Regions from separate parts of the Hahella aquimaris genome, predicted to be linked through region 2. Evidence: predicted binding sites of a transcription regulator. Region 2 holds the regulator's gene; the other holds the start of a gene.

Region 1 (7,315 bases), 960 kb from region 2:
CGATCTGCGCGTCTTCGCCGCCTTCCCGGGCCAACTGCTCAATTTTCTGAGAGTACATTTTGATAGCGACCAGGGTGGCGTTGAAGTTGTCGTGAATTTCCTGAGCGATCAATTTACGCTCGTCTTCCAACGCAGTGCGCAGCGTCTTGCCGAGCATGCGATTTTCCTCAACCGCCACTTCAAGCGCGTGAGTTCTCTCTCTCACCTGCGCCTCAAGGATGTTTTTGTGGTCGAGAATTTTCTCGCGATAGGCCAAAAACGACTGCAGCAACTGCCGTATTTCCATAATGTTGCTGCCGGCGAACTGGTGCGCCCCCAGTCGATTCAGTTCTTCCTTGGCTTCAGTGTCGTCCACGGAGTCAACAAACCGCGTCAGCTCCCTTACCGGAGCGGTTAGCGCCCGCGACAGTAGCAACGAAAGCGCCACACCGGTCGCCAGGATAAAAATCAACGCCATGGAGCTGATAATCAGGGTGTCCACAAGGTGTTCTCGTTTGATCAGCCTGGGAACCAGAAATGTCACCAACGAACCGATTTGTTCTCCCGAGGAGTGCTCAAGCACCGGCGTCACTTTGCGAATAAAGGAAACGCCATCCGCTACCGCCTCAAAAGGAGCCGTGGGCGCTCCCTCGAACTTAAATGCGCCAGCCTCAAGGTTCTCCCAGTCGTAGCAGCAGGGAACGTCAACCGCGGCGGACTTGTGACTGGCCGCCGCCACCTTGCCGTCGGCGTCCAGCACATAGGCGAACAGAAGAGGGCTTTCCTTAACCAATTGCGCCAAAGCGTCTTCAATATGGACAAAGTTGCCCCGTCCAAGCAGCACGGAAATATGCTGCCGGTTAATCAACCCGGAAGTCTGATTGGAGACCTTGATCGAGTTCGCCAGCACCTGATACTGGTGTACGAAAAAGGAAACCGCGAATCCAAACAAAGCGACCAGAACCGTAAACTTGATGCAACGCTGAAACGAGTACTTTCTAAAACTATCCATATTGTTAGACGCACGTTGTTAGCTGATTAAATTCCCTTAAAAGAATATACGCTGTAGATATACTCTTCGCCCTTGCGCACCGCATAGGGGCCGCCGCATTCAACAGGCAGCGCCGTATCCTCCTTGGAGAAAATCAGCATGACGTCTCCCGCGCCATAAGTCCGATGATTTCCGTTCAATTGAAGGAATTCGACCTCTCCTTTATCAAATCCCGGATCCAGGTCTTTTACTGACACCTGATACGTGTCCGGGCAAACGATAGGGTCGTAGGAAAATACGGAAGGCGCTTTATAGGCTTGCGCAGGTTCGCCCATGACGTTGGTCATGTCGATAGAGGCGTCGCCATACTGCAGTGAGTTGTTGAGTTCGCCGTACACCACCGCCTTCACATACCAGGCCCAAAAAGCGGCCTTTTTCAGGTATTTATCTTCCACCTTCGCTTCCTCGCGAGTGGGAAGAATCACCTGTACTTCGCCGTCTCGCTTGCTTAACGGCGCGGCGTCCTTGGCGCTGGCCAGGATGGTTTGCGGATGGTTGGCGATCTGCGCAGGCATGAAGGTAATGTAGTCATCGTCGCCGATAAAGTAGACGTTATCGTACCGCCACTCTTTCGACGACAATTCGCTCACCGGCACGCCTGAAAAAACGTGCTCCTTCTTCTCACTATTCAGATATCGGTGTGGCGTATTGGAATAAACGTCGATGCGCTTGTCGCTGTCATTCGTCTCCACCACACGATAGTCCGCGGCGTTTTTATTGATGACGAAGATTTCCTTGGCGACGACGTTGAGCGACAGCGCACAAGCGCCGGCAGTCAGTAACGCGCTGGTTTTAAAACTCGAAAGTTTGCCCCGAACGGGTGATAAACAGTTTGTCCTTTTCAATCTCATTCTCCCTTACTAACTTATCATAGGTCTCAGTAATGACGCTGATTTCATTCCGGCACATATGGGTGACGCCAACACTGGCGGCCACGTCGGATTGAGCGAGTTGCAGCACTTCGCTGAATGAATAGTGACTGGGGATATTGTTGTTAAGCTCGTAGACTTCCTGCAAATGCAGTTCGACGCCTTGAATCAGCTCAACGGCTTCCGGCGTCAGCTTGCCGTCTCCAGAGATAGAGAAGGAACGGCCGTCAAAATCCAGTCGATACAATAAGTTCGGGATAGAGTGTACGGTGGGCGCGCAGCGAATGGAAACATCCCCGTATTTTTTACTGTCCAGGGCGCCAAACTCGGCGAACTCAATCGTGTACTTGAAATACTTGGGCACGCCGGGATAGCCGTGCTCAAGAAGACTTTTAATGAAACTTTCCGTGCCCGCAGGTCCCCAGATCTTCAGAGGGCGGGTTCTTTTTTCTTCCAGATAGCGGACCAACAAAGGTACGACTCCGAAGGAGTGATCCGCATGGTGGTGGGTCAGCAGCACCAGATCAATGTTCTGATGCAAATCGCCCGCCCATAAGCGGGGCGGAACCTGATAACCGCAGTCGATAAGAATGGAGCCATCGGCGGACTGCAACAGGAACGAGGTGTTGCACTCTTCCGAGAAGGCCTCTCCATTACCGACAATCAGCAAATTCTTCATAACAAAAGCTTTCCGTGTTTTCCATTTTCCATCTCATCGCGCAACGCGGAGATGGCGCTCCCATGCCTGCATGGCGGCAACCTGTTGATTGCCGTCGGGATTATGCCACTAACCTATTGGTTTATAAACGGGACGCCATTGACTGTAATGAAAGGCGTTGAAATATAGGGGGGGGGAAAGAAAACGCAGAAGCAGGCCGACGTTGAGTCGTCGGCTGCACAATTCCGTGAAATGAAAGCGCCCGGTCAGAGAGGTTGGAAATTAGGAAACAGTTCGCGGGTAATCCCAGGACCGCCGCCCTTCCCTACGTTGTAGTAAATGGTCCACAGACCGCCGGTGCGCACGCCGAACACGCTAGTGGGGCTGGCGTAACCTTCTCGCGCCTTGGCTCCGTAGTCACTGGGCTTGAGCATTTGCAGACCCGCGTGGGAAATCACGTTGTTAGTGATGAGTTGCTCGGTGACTTGTCCATAGAACTGGTCCTGCGCGGCTTGCAGATCAAAGTTATATTCTTTGATATCCCCGCTGTTGGGGAAGTTAACCAGATTTTCATTGGCTGGCTGGCAGTTCATGTGCACAACAAAGGGGGATACCGGATTACCCGACACGACGAAGCAGCATCCGGTCAAGTTGGCGGTAACGAAGAAGTTACAGGCGCCTTGAAGCTGTCCCACGACAGCGCGCCATCCCCGCCAGGGCAACCAATAGCAGTTGCCGTTATGAGCAGTGGCGACGGTGACGGTTTTGCCGCCCGCCACATGGGCCCCTTCCTGCAAATTGGCCCGCTCCAGCTGATTCACCAGATAGCAGTTGCGTTGGATGTTATTACATTTGACGCTGTAGGTAGCATGAGAAATATTTGAGGACTCCGCGCCGGTCACGGTAATTGACTTGTTCGCATTCTGTTTAAAAATATCCGCCAGGGCCATCTTGTCGTCTCCTTAAACTCGTTATTGCTGACAGTCACTGCAGCCTCGCCTTAGTTCTTACTCGTTTTGGGAAGAGGCGCCCCGCCGCGCGCGTGACCGGATACTAAACCTAGCGTCAATCCAGCTATGGCGCCCCTCATATTTTTTTATAATGTTTTGTTATCAGAACTAATTTTATTCATCTATAAACCCATGCAGCGGAGAAAGCAGCGAGAGTCAGGCCGTTTTTAAATCAAAAAAACAGTCATCCTTTGATGCTTTTTTCAAACATAACCGTCAATACACCCGGCGATAAGAACGTGACATACAATTCGTAAAAGAAAAACAATGTAAAATTTATTAAAAATAATACAGTATAACGAATCATATACTCGCCTCTTTTTCTTCATTGAAATGCAACTTTTAGTTACATAAGTGTGCATTAAATTCACTATTACAAAACATATTGACACATATATTTTGTAAGAAACGAACAGTGTCTATTGACTTCGTAAATTACTTATATGTCAAAGGCCAATTGGCGCTTGATTTTTGATCTAAATCCTTCAATATGCACGCCATTTTTAGCACTAGGTAAACTTTAATGCAGTCGTTCAGAAAGATTTGTTTCTTACTTGTCACACTTACCGCATTCGGCGCCAGCCTGGCTCGCGCGGAAATATCGAGCATGGATCAGGCTCTGGACATAGCGGGTCAACAAAGAATGTTGAGTCAAAGAATCGTTAAAGCCTATTTATTGATTGGACAGGACATTCTTCCTGACAAATCTTCGATTCAATTACATGACAGTGTGGCGCAATTTGAATCTCAACTGTCCGACTTGGAAGGCTATTTAAAAGCGGGGGAAATGGCGCGCGATTTGAAATCAGTTCGTAAAGAATGGGCCTCCTTCCGCAAATTGGCCACTACCGCTCCCAACCAGGAAAATGCCGCAAAGCTGATCCAGCAAAGCGAAGAACTGTTGAGCCTGACTCAGGGCGTCACCAGCAACCTGGAAAAACAAGTCGCCGGCACGAAAGGCCGTCTGATCAATATTTCCAACGAGCAAGGCATGCTGTCTCAGAAAATCGCCATGTACTACTCTGCAATGAGCTGGAACCTGGGTGTTTCCGACCTGGAAAACGATTTTAAAGCTGCGGTTAAGAAATACGACGCAGGCTTGAGCGAGCTGCGTAAAGCTGACGCTAACAGTGAAGAAATCAACAAGGCGCTGGATAAAGTCATTTCGCAGTGGTCATTCTCCCATTCTGGTTTCGAGAAAATGGACGGGCAAGACTTCGTACCCTTCGTTATCGCTATGACCACTGAAAGCATGTTGAAAAGCATGCGCAAGATTTCGGACATGTACGCAGGCCTGAAAAGCTAGTCCGCAAAGGCTGAACTCACACACCAAGTTCCTGTTTTATTCGTCTTCTTCGTTTAGTGCGGCGCAAGCCGCACTCTTTTTCCCACAAGTTCAACCTCTTTTTCCTTTCCTTACCAGCGCGCAGTCCACCGCCTAGAAACGCCTCCTTGCAACTCGCAACGCAACTCACGCGCCCTCTCCTCTTGTTTCTGAAAGTCTTTTTTGCCTCCGCCCGACATCGCTCTTTGTCCATACCCACAAATTTCCGGTTTATTTGGCGCCTAACTTGCGCCAGATCAGCGATGCGTTAACTACCTACCCAGTTACCACATCGTAAGCATCTGATATCTATAGATTTTAACTTAGACTGCACCAGATTGAACCACATGAGGTAAATGCATATGCGCCATATAAGGAACTTTAGTCTGCTTGTTTTCTCCCTTTTCGCACTATCCTGGAGCTACACGGTCACCGCAGACATTACCGACCTGGACGAAGCCATCAACAAGGCAGGGCGCCAACGTATGTTGAGTCAGCGCATTGTGAAATCATATTTGCTGATCGGTCAGGATATTCAGCCAGATAAATCTTCAAGCCAGCTCACGGAGAGCGTCGCCTTGTTCGAACAGCAATTAGGGGAACTTGAAGCTTATTCAAAGTCGCCGCAGGTCTCAGGGCTACTAAAGTCCGTGCGCAAGGAGTGGGCCGGGTTTCGTCAATTGGCGACGGCTAAGCCAGCGAAGGACAAAGCCATTGCGCTGATCAACGCCGGAGAGCGCGTTCTCGCACTCAGCAACAAAGTCGTGCTGTCACTGGAACAGCAGTCTGGCGCTCCCAAAAACAAAATGATCAATCTCTCTGGCCGGCAACGAATGCTGTCCCAGCGCATCGCACTTTATTACTCCGCATTGAGCTGGAATCTGGATCAGGCGGATCTGGAAAAGAGCTTCACCCAGGCGGTTCAGGAATATGATGAAGCTCTACATGAGCTACGTCAGGCGAAAATCAACAATCAGGACATCAACGCCGCGTTGGACAAAGTGATTTCCCAGTGGAGCTTTTCACGCTCTGGATTCCAGTTGATGCAAGGCCAAAGCTTTGTGCCTTTCATCATCGCCACCACCACAGAAGGCATGCTGAAGAATATGGAGACCATCACGGGTCTTTACGAGAATCTGCAAAGCTAAATATCCATCCGTGCTCCGGCGCAGCTCAACGTTGCGCCATCACTCTGCGACAGGTCCTGTAATAACCGGTTTCCGAAAGGGTCGCGAACCGACATACTTCGCTATAAGCGTTCCAGCGCCGATGCGGACGTCTGTCGCCACAATGAAGTCACCCGATCCCATGAGAAAACTCAAAAAAACTATCGCTTTCGCCACAGGCGCACTGACGCTCGGTCTCGCGGCGGTGTGGACCGCCGGTGGCGCGCTATCCGCATCGGTCAATCACACCCTTCCCTCACCCCCCGCCTCGCTGCACGCGCAAGCGGTGCAGTTTGACGGCGTCAGCGGTTGGTATGCGCCTGCGGTCGGCCAGCAATGCGTGCTGCTTCTACACGGCGTGCGTTCTGATCGCACCAGCATGATCAGACGCGCCCTGTTCCTCCAGAAGTCAGGATATTCCTCATTGCTGATAGATCTTCAAGCCCATGGCGAAACGCCGGGAGAGCAGATCACGTTTGGTTACCGCGAGTCCGACAACGTCAGGTCCGCCGTCGCCTATTTACGCACGCAACGCCAGTGCGCCAAAGTCGCGATTATTGGCGTATCTCTCGGTGGGGCGGCAAGCTTGTTGGGACAGTCGCCCGCGCCTGCGGACGCTTATATTCTGGAAGCCGTTTACCCCAACATCGAACAAGCTGTCAGTAATCGACTTTCGATGCGACTCGGCCTACTGGGAGAATGGTTAGCGCCACTATTAACCGCACAGATTCCTCTACGTTTGGGCGTAAGCATAAATGAGCTGAAGCCGGAAGAGGCCATCAAGCGCGTGCAAGCGCCTGTCCTGATCATTGCCGGCACAGCGGATGAACACACGACCTTACCGGAATCAAAGCGCCTTTTCGCCAATGCTCCAGAACCCAAATCTCTCTGGCTGGTGACAGGCGCCCATCATCAGGATTTCTATGACTTCTCTGCACAAGAGTATGAGGAACAGGTAACCAGATTTCTTCGCAGGTCCCTGAAGCGTTAATCGCTCCACGCCTCAAGATCAAGCCCAGCAATTGTCATGGCTAGACACCTGATCACTCAACCAGTCTAAGCCGTTTAACCGGTTTCACAGCCTGAGTAGATTAACTACTATTCAATGCGCTCAACGCATATTGATTAACAAACAACCACTACAACCTAATAACAGGAGTCATGGATATGACCAGGTTCTCAGCCGGCATTTCGGCGTGCGCATTCGCCTGTGCGGCGGCGGCCATTTACCTGTGGGTTGAAAATAAAAATCTAGAAT
Region 2 (7,315 bases):
AGAAAAAGAAGGCGCTATCGTCGTCCCTATCTGCAACAAGCTGGAATCTGAAATCGCAGAACTGGAAGACGAAGAGAAAGCCGAATTCCTGGCCGATCTCGGCATGGAAGAGCCCGGTCTTGACCGCGTCATCCGAGCGGGCTACAAACTCCTTGGCTTACAAACCTACTTTACCGCAGGCGTCAAAGAAGTTCGCGCATGGACTGTCAAGATCGGCGCCACCGCGCCACAGGCGGCAGGCGTCATCCACTCCGACTTCGAACGCGGATTTATCAGAGCGGAAGTCGTCGGCTACAAAGACTTCACCTCCTTCAATGGCGAACAAGGGGCTAAAGAAGCAGGAAAATGGCGCCTGGAAGGCAAGGAGTACATCGTTCAGGACGGCGACGTCATTCATTTCAGATTTAACGTGTAAACTGATGATTTTTAGGGTTGACAAGCCCTGCAAAAAACAACAGAATACGCGCCTCAAATGAGACGGCAAGGTAGCTCAGTTGGTTAGAGCACAGCACTCATAATGCTGGGGTCGGCGGTTCAAATCCGCCCCTTGCTACCAAGTTTCGAAAGCCCGCTTATAAAGCGGGCTTTTTTGTTTCTACCCGTCCATTCCCTGCACCATCATCACGCATCAAACGACCAAAACGCATCGAAATATAGCCCCTCTATTTCCAGTGTGTACTTTTGTTAATAAAATCAACAAAATAACAAAAAAAATTCTCGGCATACCGTGGATTTTTCGGATAGACGGACTATCCTTAATGGGGTAGCTACATTCGAGGTTAAGACATGTATTATTTTCGCTCCCTTCTTTTGGCGTTATTCGCCACTCTCTGCTTGCCAGCAAATGCGGAAGAGGTAACTTTTAATCTGGTTACTGAAAACTTCCCTCCCTACAACATGAGCGTTAATGATGCTGAGTTTGAACACAGACCCGAGGATATCACCGGTCTGATTACTGATGTTGTTAAACAGATTTTTACCAAGGCGAAAATCGGTTACACCATGAAGCTGCGTAATTGGAGCTACGCATACAACTACGCTCAGCGCAAAGAGTTCCGAGGAGTATTTGGAACCACTCTCACTGACGCCCGTAAACCACTTTTCAAATGGGTCGGCCCTATCGCCTCTGACGGCTGGGTGCTGTACGCCAAGGGTGGCTCAACCATTCAAATCAACTCTATTGAAGACGCAAAGAAGTACAAGATAGGCGCATATAAAGGCGACGTCAGAGAACAGTGGCTACTTTCCAACGGCTTTGAGACTTCCAGTCTCGACGACGATGCCCTGAACCCTAAAAGACTACAAAGCGGCCAGATTGATCTTTGGATATCCGGCCCGGTCTCCGGCCCCTACTACGCCGCCAAGAATGGCGTCACCAACATAAAACCTGTATTCACTGTTAAAGAGACGCAACTTTATTTGGCAGTAAACAAGGAAACGCCAGACGAGTACATAAGCAAGCTGAACGAGGCCCTGGAAAAAATGCGTTCCAGCGGCGAATTGGACAAAATTACCGCCAGATACAGATAAACAACAGAGCCTTACAAACCCTGCGAAGCCCCATACCAAGGGCCTCGCAGGGCCTTTCCCTCATTTTTCTTTTCTCTTATCCGGAAAATTACTTATTCGGAAGTCACCTACACCGGCTGTTTAATAAGCAGCCAGACTAAACGTTAGTCAGAACACCATTCCGCCCAGCCGTTTGAGGTGATTTAATGATCGCTAAGAAGCTATTGTTGGTTTCTGTTCTCTTTCTGTCCGCCATTGCTCGTGGCGAAACCTTTAACCTGGTCACGGAAAATTTCCCGCCCTTCAACATGGGCGAGGAAGACCACAAGTACGAACACAAAGCTGACGCCATCAGCGGCATCAATGTGGATATTGTCAAAGAGCTCTTCAAACGCTCTGGTTATGACTACCGCCTGAAACTCAGAAACTGGAACTACGCTTACAACTTTGCGCAACGCAAGGAGTTCCGCGGCGTATTCGGCACCACGCTGACCGACGCTCGTAAACCACTGTTCAAGTGGGTCGGACCGCTCGCCAAGAACGACTGGGTCTTCTTTGCAAGAAATGACACAACTATCAAAATTAACTCTGTAGAGGACGCCAAGCCTTATCTCATTGGTTGCTATAAGGATGACTCCAGAGCGCAATTTTTGAAGAACAACGGCTTCAACGCTTCAGAGCTGGAAGATGACAGCCTCAACCCCAAGAGACTGCAACAACGACAAGTGGATCTCTGGATCTCCAGCACCGCATCAGGCTACTACTACGCCAAGCTGGCCGGAGTTTCCGATATCAAGCCTATATTTACTATACGAGATACCAGTCTATATCTGGCGATGAACAAGGACACGCCTGACGAGCACATAGAGCACCTCAACAAAGTGCTCGATAAGATGCGTACTGAAGGCTATTTGGACAAAGTTTACTCAAACTACAAATAGAGAGCCTTTACACCTGACTTAAGGCGGCTGAAGTCCGCCTTATCCACTCCTCCATCTCCTTGTGAACTTCGTCGGTAGCTCGACCACTGGTCTCAATGGGAGCGCCTACTTTCACCTTAATCAATCCAGGGCGCTTGCTGATACTGCCTGCCGGCCAACAGTCGCCAGCATTATGCGCAACCGGCAGCAAAGGAACGCCTGCGCTGACCGCCAGCAAAGCGCCGCCCTTGTTGTACTTACCAACCTGCCCGGGACGAACCCGCGTTCCCTCAGGATAGATCACAACCCAATAACCTGACGTCAAACGCTCTTTACCTTGCTTCAGCAACTGTTTAAGCGCCGCCGACGGTTTACTTCGGTCAATAGCGATAGGCTTCAATCTTTTCAGAGCCCAACCAAAAAATGGAATTTTCATTAACTCTTGCTTAAGCACAGTGCATTGAGGACGGAATATTACCCCCAACAAATATGTTTCCCAGGCGCTTTGGTGATTGCTGACAACCACACAACTCGTTTTCGGAATATTCTCCAGCCCCTCAATCTCATAACGTATGCCACAAACAACCCGCGCCCACCAAAGAGCGAACACATTAAACCGAGACACGATGTAATAGCGCTTTTCAAAATTGACGTAAGGACCGACCAACATCCCAAACAAAGAAGTGATGATGACGCCCCAAGCATACCCAATGTAAAAAACGAAAGACCGAAATAGCTGAAATGCCTGCACTTTTGCCCGCCTTTTTTCAATGCCCGCAAAGGATATCAACTCCCCGCCCAAAGCTGCAATGAATGTTATCCCTCAACGCCCCAGAAACCCAATGTTTGAGGGCTTTTGCGACTAAAGTACACCCTCTTAAGCGGCCACCCGCTCACCCCTTGACCAATATCAAGACGCCCTATCGGGAGCTGGATACACTGAACATGGAGAGAGGGGGGATCCACTTGCCAACAAGTGTGACAGCAGGCGCGCGCGCTAAAATCGCCGACCATGATAATCAAACGCGCGCAGGTGTTTTCTTACCTGGTTGGAGACCCAATATGCCAGTTGGAAAGGTTGTCGAACAAACAAAACAAAATGGGGGTAACGATAGCTGGGTCTATTTGCTCAACTCCCCCCCCAAGGAATTCTCCAATGAGAACTGGAGCGTCTTGGACGAGGGAATCTATAACGCAGACTATCGCAACAGCTCCCTGGCTCGATATTACGAAGGCGGATTCGCATTGAGCATTCAGGCGCCTTGTTTTAATACACTCGTTAGCGCGGAAAATTACACCCGCCGACTCCCATCCATGAACGCAAATCTGCAGAAGTACATCGACTATGTCGTCAAGGAAGTGAGGCTACTCAAGCAGAGCCTTCCTATCGGTTGTCAGGTTAAGTACCTGCATTGGTTCGGCGATCTGGTGCGCCAGCTTACTCCCGCAGCGCAAACGCAGGTGATGTACTATTTAGGCCGGGAGTTCAAGCTGAACTTCGGCGCCGATGCCCGCCATGTCATTGAGCTGGACGCCCGCCCAGACTCAGAGGAAGCGCTAGCACTGATCAAGGGATTGGGTTTTAACATCATCTGCATCAATGACCCCGGTGAGTATGCACAGTCCTGCCCTATTGAGGAGCTTAAGGATTGGCTGCAAACCATCAGGGCATTCGACTTCAGAGCCGTTTACCTGCGCCTGAAAGTATCTCCAGCCACCTACCCCACACTGTCCCAGCATCTTGAGGAAATTCTGACGGAAAGACCGCAAGGCATTCTTCTTTCCAGCCATAAGCCAGAATTCGCCAGCACGCCAGGTCTGGAAGCAGCGTTAAAAGATTTCAAGCGACGCATTAAGTCCGCATCGTTTATTCCGATCACACAGGACTTTTTCGCTCTACCCTGGACGGGCTTAATAAGCCAAGGAGTCAGCTGTCTACATGGTGTCGGATTGGGCGCATTCTCTTACACGCCCCATTACCAGTTGCGCAACGCCACACAGCTGGATGACTACTACAAAATCCTCGACAAAAGCGAGCTCCCGGCAAGAGCAATTCGTTACACTCAGACACAGCTGTAACAAAAGGTGAAAGCTATGTAAAAACATTGGCGAGTGTAGGTTTTCCCTGTAAATTTCCTGCTGTGGGGATTTGCTTTTAAACAGCTATTGGCTATCCTAGAAGCCTCTTTAAGCAGTTTCACTCATTCAGCCACGAGGCGACCGATGGAAAGCAAGCATATAGCAACCTCCTCTCCTTTTACCTTACACAGGGGCTGCCATGAATGTAACTTGAGCAAGCTTTGCATTCCTATCGCAGTCGGGGCTGAAGACATTGATCGCCTGGAAGAAATCATTCGCCAAGGGAAGATGCTGAATCGCGGCGAATATATCTTTGAGCAACATACGCCATTCCGCTCCTGTTTCGCAGTTCGCAGCGGCGCAATCAAAACATTCACCGTGTCAGAGGAAGGCGAGGAGCAGGTAACTGGCTTCTACCTGCCTGGCGAGATTATCGGCTTGGACAGCGTCAGCATGGAAAAATATTCCTGCTCCGCCGTCGCCCTTGAGCGCACCAGCGTATGTGAAATTCCTCTGGAAAAGTTTGAAGACCTTGCTTCAGACATCCCCAGCCTACAGCACCATTTTTTCTCATTGATGAGCAAAGAGATCCAGGAAAGCAGGCAGCTCACCATGTTATTGAGCAAAAACTCTGCTGAAGAGCGCATTGCCTCGCTTTTACTATCCCTGTCGACTCGCTTTAGTCGTCGTCGCCTGTCCGGCACAAACTTCAGACTCCCTATGCCTCGCAGTGATATAGGCAACTATTTAGGCTTGGCCGTCGAAACTGTAAGCCGGGTTATTACCCGCTTCCAGAACAATGGCATTATTAAGGTCCAGGGAAGGGAAGTTCAGATATTGCAATTGGAAGAGCTGCAGAAAATTCTTCGCCACGATACCAAGTGTCTGGAACACCAGAAGGAATCAGCCCTTAACGCTCGTTAACGGGTCTCTTCCAAGCAGTTTTTAGCTGGCTTCACGCCGCCGCGCTGCTGACACTGCTCAATCAACGCAGGCAGATAGCGGCGCCAGGGAAGCTGCTTGACGCCGAAAGTGTTGCGCAACTTGATACACCCCAACGCCCCATTTGCGGGAAGCGCCACCCCAGGCAACACGTCAGCGCCTTTTTTCTCAATCAGAGCCTGCAACATTTCTTCCTGACCAAACGCCTGCAGCACAATCGCCTTCAACAATTCATAATGGGTGACAGCTTCAGCGCCGGCATAATGGTAAACGCCCCACACAGAGATATTACAGCTCAACTGCTTGATAACAGCGTCTACGACCCTCGCTACATCATCCACCGCAACGGGAGTCAGTTGCATATCGGTGCTGGCGTTCAGGCGCTTACCTGAAGACAGTGCTGAAAGCATGGTCTGCAGCCAGCCTTGAGCGCCCGCCTCCAGTAACCAACCAACCCTCAAGATCAGATGCTTGCTATAGTTTTCCTGAAACCATTGCTCACTCTGCAACTTTGTCCGCCCATACACAGAAAGAGGACGCCCTTTATTGGCGGAAATATAGGGATTCTTTTTGACACCATCAAAAACAAGATGACTGGAGATGTGAATAATCGGCGCCTTCCATAAACCCGCTACCTCTGCCACCGCCTCGCAAGCGGATACGTTAACTTGGTACGCCAGGTCCGGATGCTGCTCCGCCTTGAACAGATCGCTCATCTCCGCGGCATGAACGACGAAATCCGCTGACGGCATCGCCTTCATTCCCCTCACAATCGCATCGTTGGTCATCAGAAACTGCTCATAGGGAACGCCCTCCACCGCCATGCCGCTCTGCTGCAAACGCTGAGCTATAGCCCTGCCTAATGGCGAATCAATTCCCGTCACACAAACAATCACTCATGTACCCCTTAAATGCTTCTCTTAGCCTTTGGCAACCCCCAGAATGCGGGCCGCACGAAGATATTATGTTAACAATATTGGCTGCTTGATGGGATTTTCGCAAACCCGATACACCGGGCTCTATCCGCATCATTTCGCTTAACGCTGCGCTTTAAATTCCTTCCAAACGATTAAGGTATACCCTGGGAACCCGCGAGGTCATGCCCGTAAATAAAGTATAGGAGATTGTTGACGCATATCCTGCAACCTCATCAGCAGAAACAGCCCCGCCCCACAATTCCACTTCCGACCCAATGCGCGCCTCTGGAATATGAGAAATATCCACCGTCAGCATATCCATTGATACCCGACCGATTATTTTTGTCCGCTTACCACACACTGCAACAGGCGCCCCATTCTGCATCTGCCTTGGATAACCGTCGCCATACCCTACCGCAACTACCCCCATTCTGGTTGGGCCGCTCGCAGTCCAGGCGGCGCCATAGCCAATAGAATCCCCAGCTTGCAGCTCCCGAGTAGCAATCAAGCGCGACTCAAAGGTCATAACTGGCTTCAACCCAAAATCCGCCCCCGTCTTATCAGCCATGGGCGACGCGCCGTACATCGCAATTCCCGGGCGCACCCAATCCAAATGAGTTTCGGGGTATTGCAGCAAGGCTGCCGAATTAGCGGAGGAGTAGCTCCACCTGCCTGATCCCGTCGCCTGCATACCAGCCTGAAACGCCTGCCACTGTTTCTGCTGCAGCAGACTATCCAGCTCATCAGCACATGCAAAGTGAGTCATTAGCCCAATAATAGACAACCCGGGGAACTGCTGCAGCATCTCAACGACGCCAGCTAGCTTATCTAACGACAATCCCAACCGGTTCATACCCGTATTTAACTTGATCCAGGTTTGCATCCTGGCGGAGTTAGGGCCCACCTTACGCAGGGGCGCCACATCAGACAACATGTCCAGTTGCTCCA

What was found. The regulator FNR, encoded in region 2, switches genes on or off when oxygen is low (the NO sensors DNR and NnrR bind a similar motif). The targets are predictions, from matches to a motif close to TTGATNTANATCAA.
Region 1: the regulator FNR is predicted to act here: its motif matches at 5,139-5,152, upstream of O5O45_RS21980 (type IV pili methyl-accepting chemotaxis transducer N-terminal domain-containing protein).

The regions. Positions count from the first base shown of each region.
Region 1 is NZ_CP132203.1:4,975,858-4,983,172, forward strand. Features, by position in the region: gene O5O45_RS21955 (sensor histidine kinase) at 1-991, opposite strand, end outside; gene O5O45_RS21960 (hypothetical protein) at 1,018-1,875, opposite strand; gene O5O45_RS21965 (MBL fold metallo-hydrolase) at 1,823-2,578, opposite strand; gene O5O45_RS21970 (hypothetical protein) at 2,824-3,507, opposite strand; gene O5O45_RS21975 (type IV pili methyl-accepting chemotaxis transducer N-terminal domain-containing protein) at 4,091-4,873, shown strand; gene O5O45_RS21980 (type IV pili methyl-accepting chemotaxis transducer N-terminal domain-containing protein) at 5,254-6,039, shown strand; gene O5O45_RS21985 (alpha/beta hydrolase) at 6,200-7,048, shown strand; gene O5O45_RS21990 (hypothetical protein) at 7,225-7,315, shown strand, end outside.
Region 2 is NZ_CP132203.1:4,012,645-4,019,959, forward strand. Features, by position in the region: gene ychF (redox-regulated ATPase YchF) at 1-415, shown strand, start outside; tRNA gene O5O45_RS17740 (tRNA-Met) at 480-556, shown strand; gene O5O45_RS17745 (substrate-binding periplasmic protein) at 787-1,530, shown strand; gene O5O45_RS17750 (substrate-binding periplasmic protein) at 1,716-2,450, shown strand; gene O5O45_RS17755 (lysophospholipid acyltransferase family protein) at 2,458-3,231, opposite strand; gene O5O45_RS17760 (hypothetical protein) at 3,492-4,508, shown strand; gene fnr (fumarate/nitrate reduction transcriptional regulator Fnr) at 4,653-5,432, shown strand; gene O5O45_RS17770 (SDR family oxidoreductase) at 5,429-6,346, opposite strand; gene alr (alanine racemase) at 6,501-7,315, opposite strand, start outside.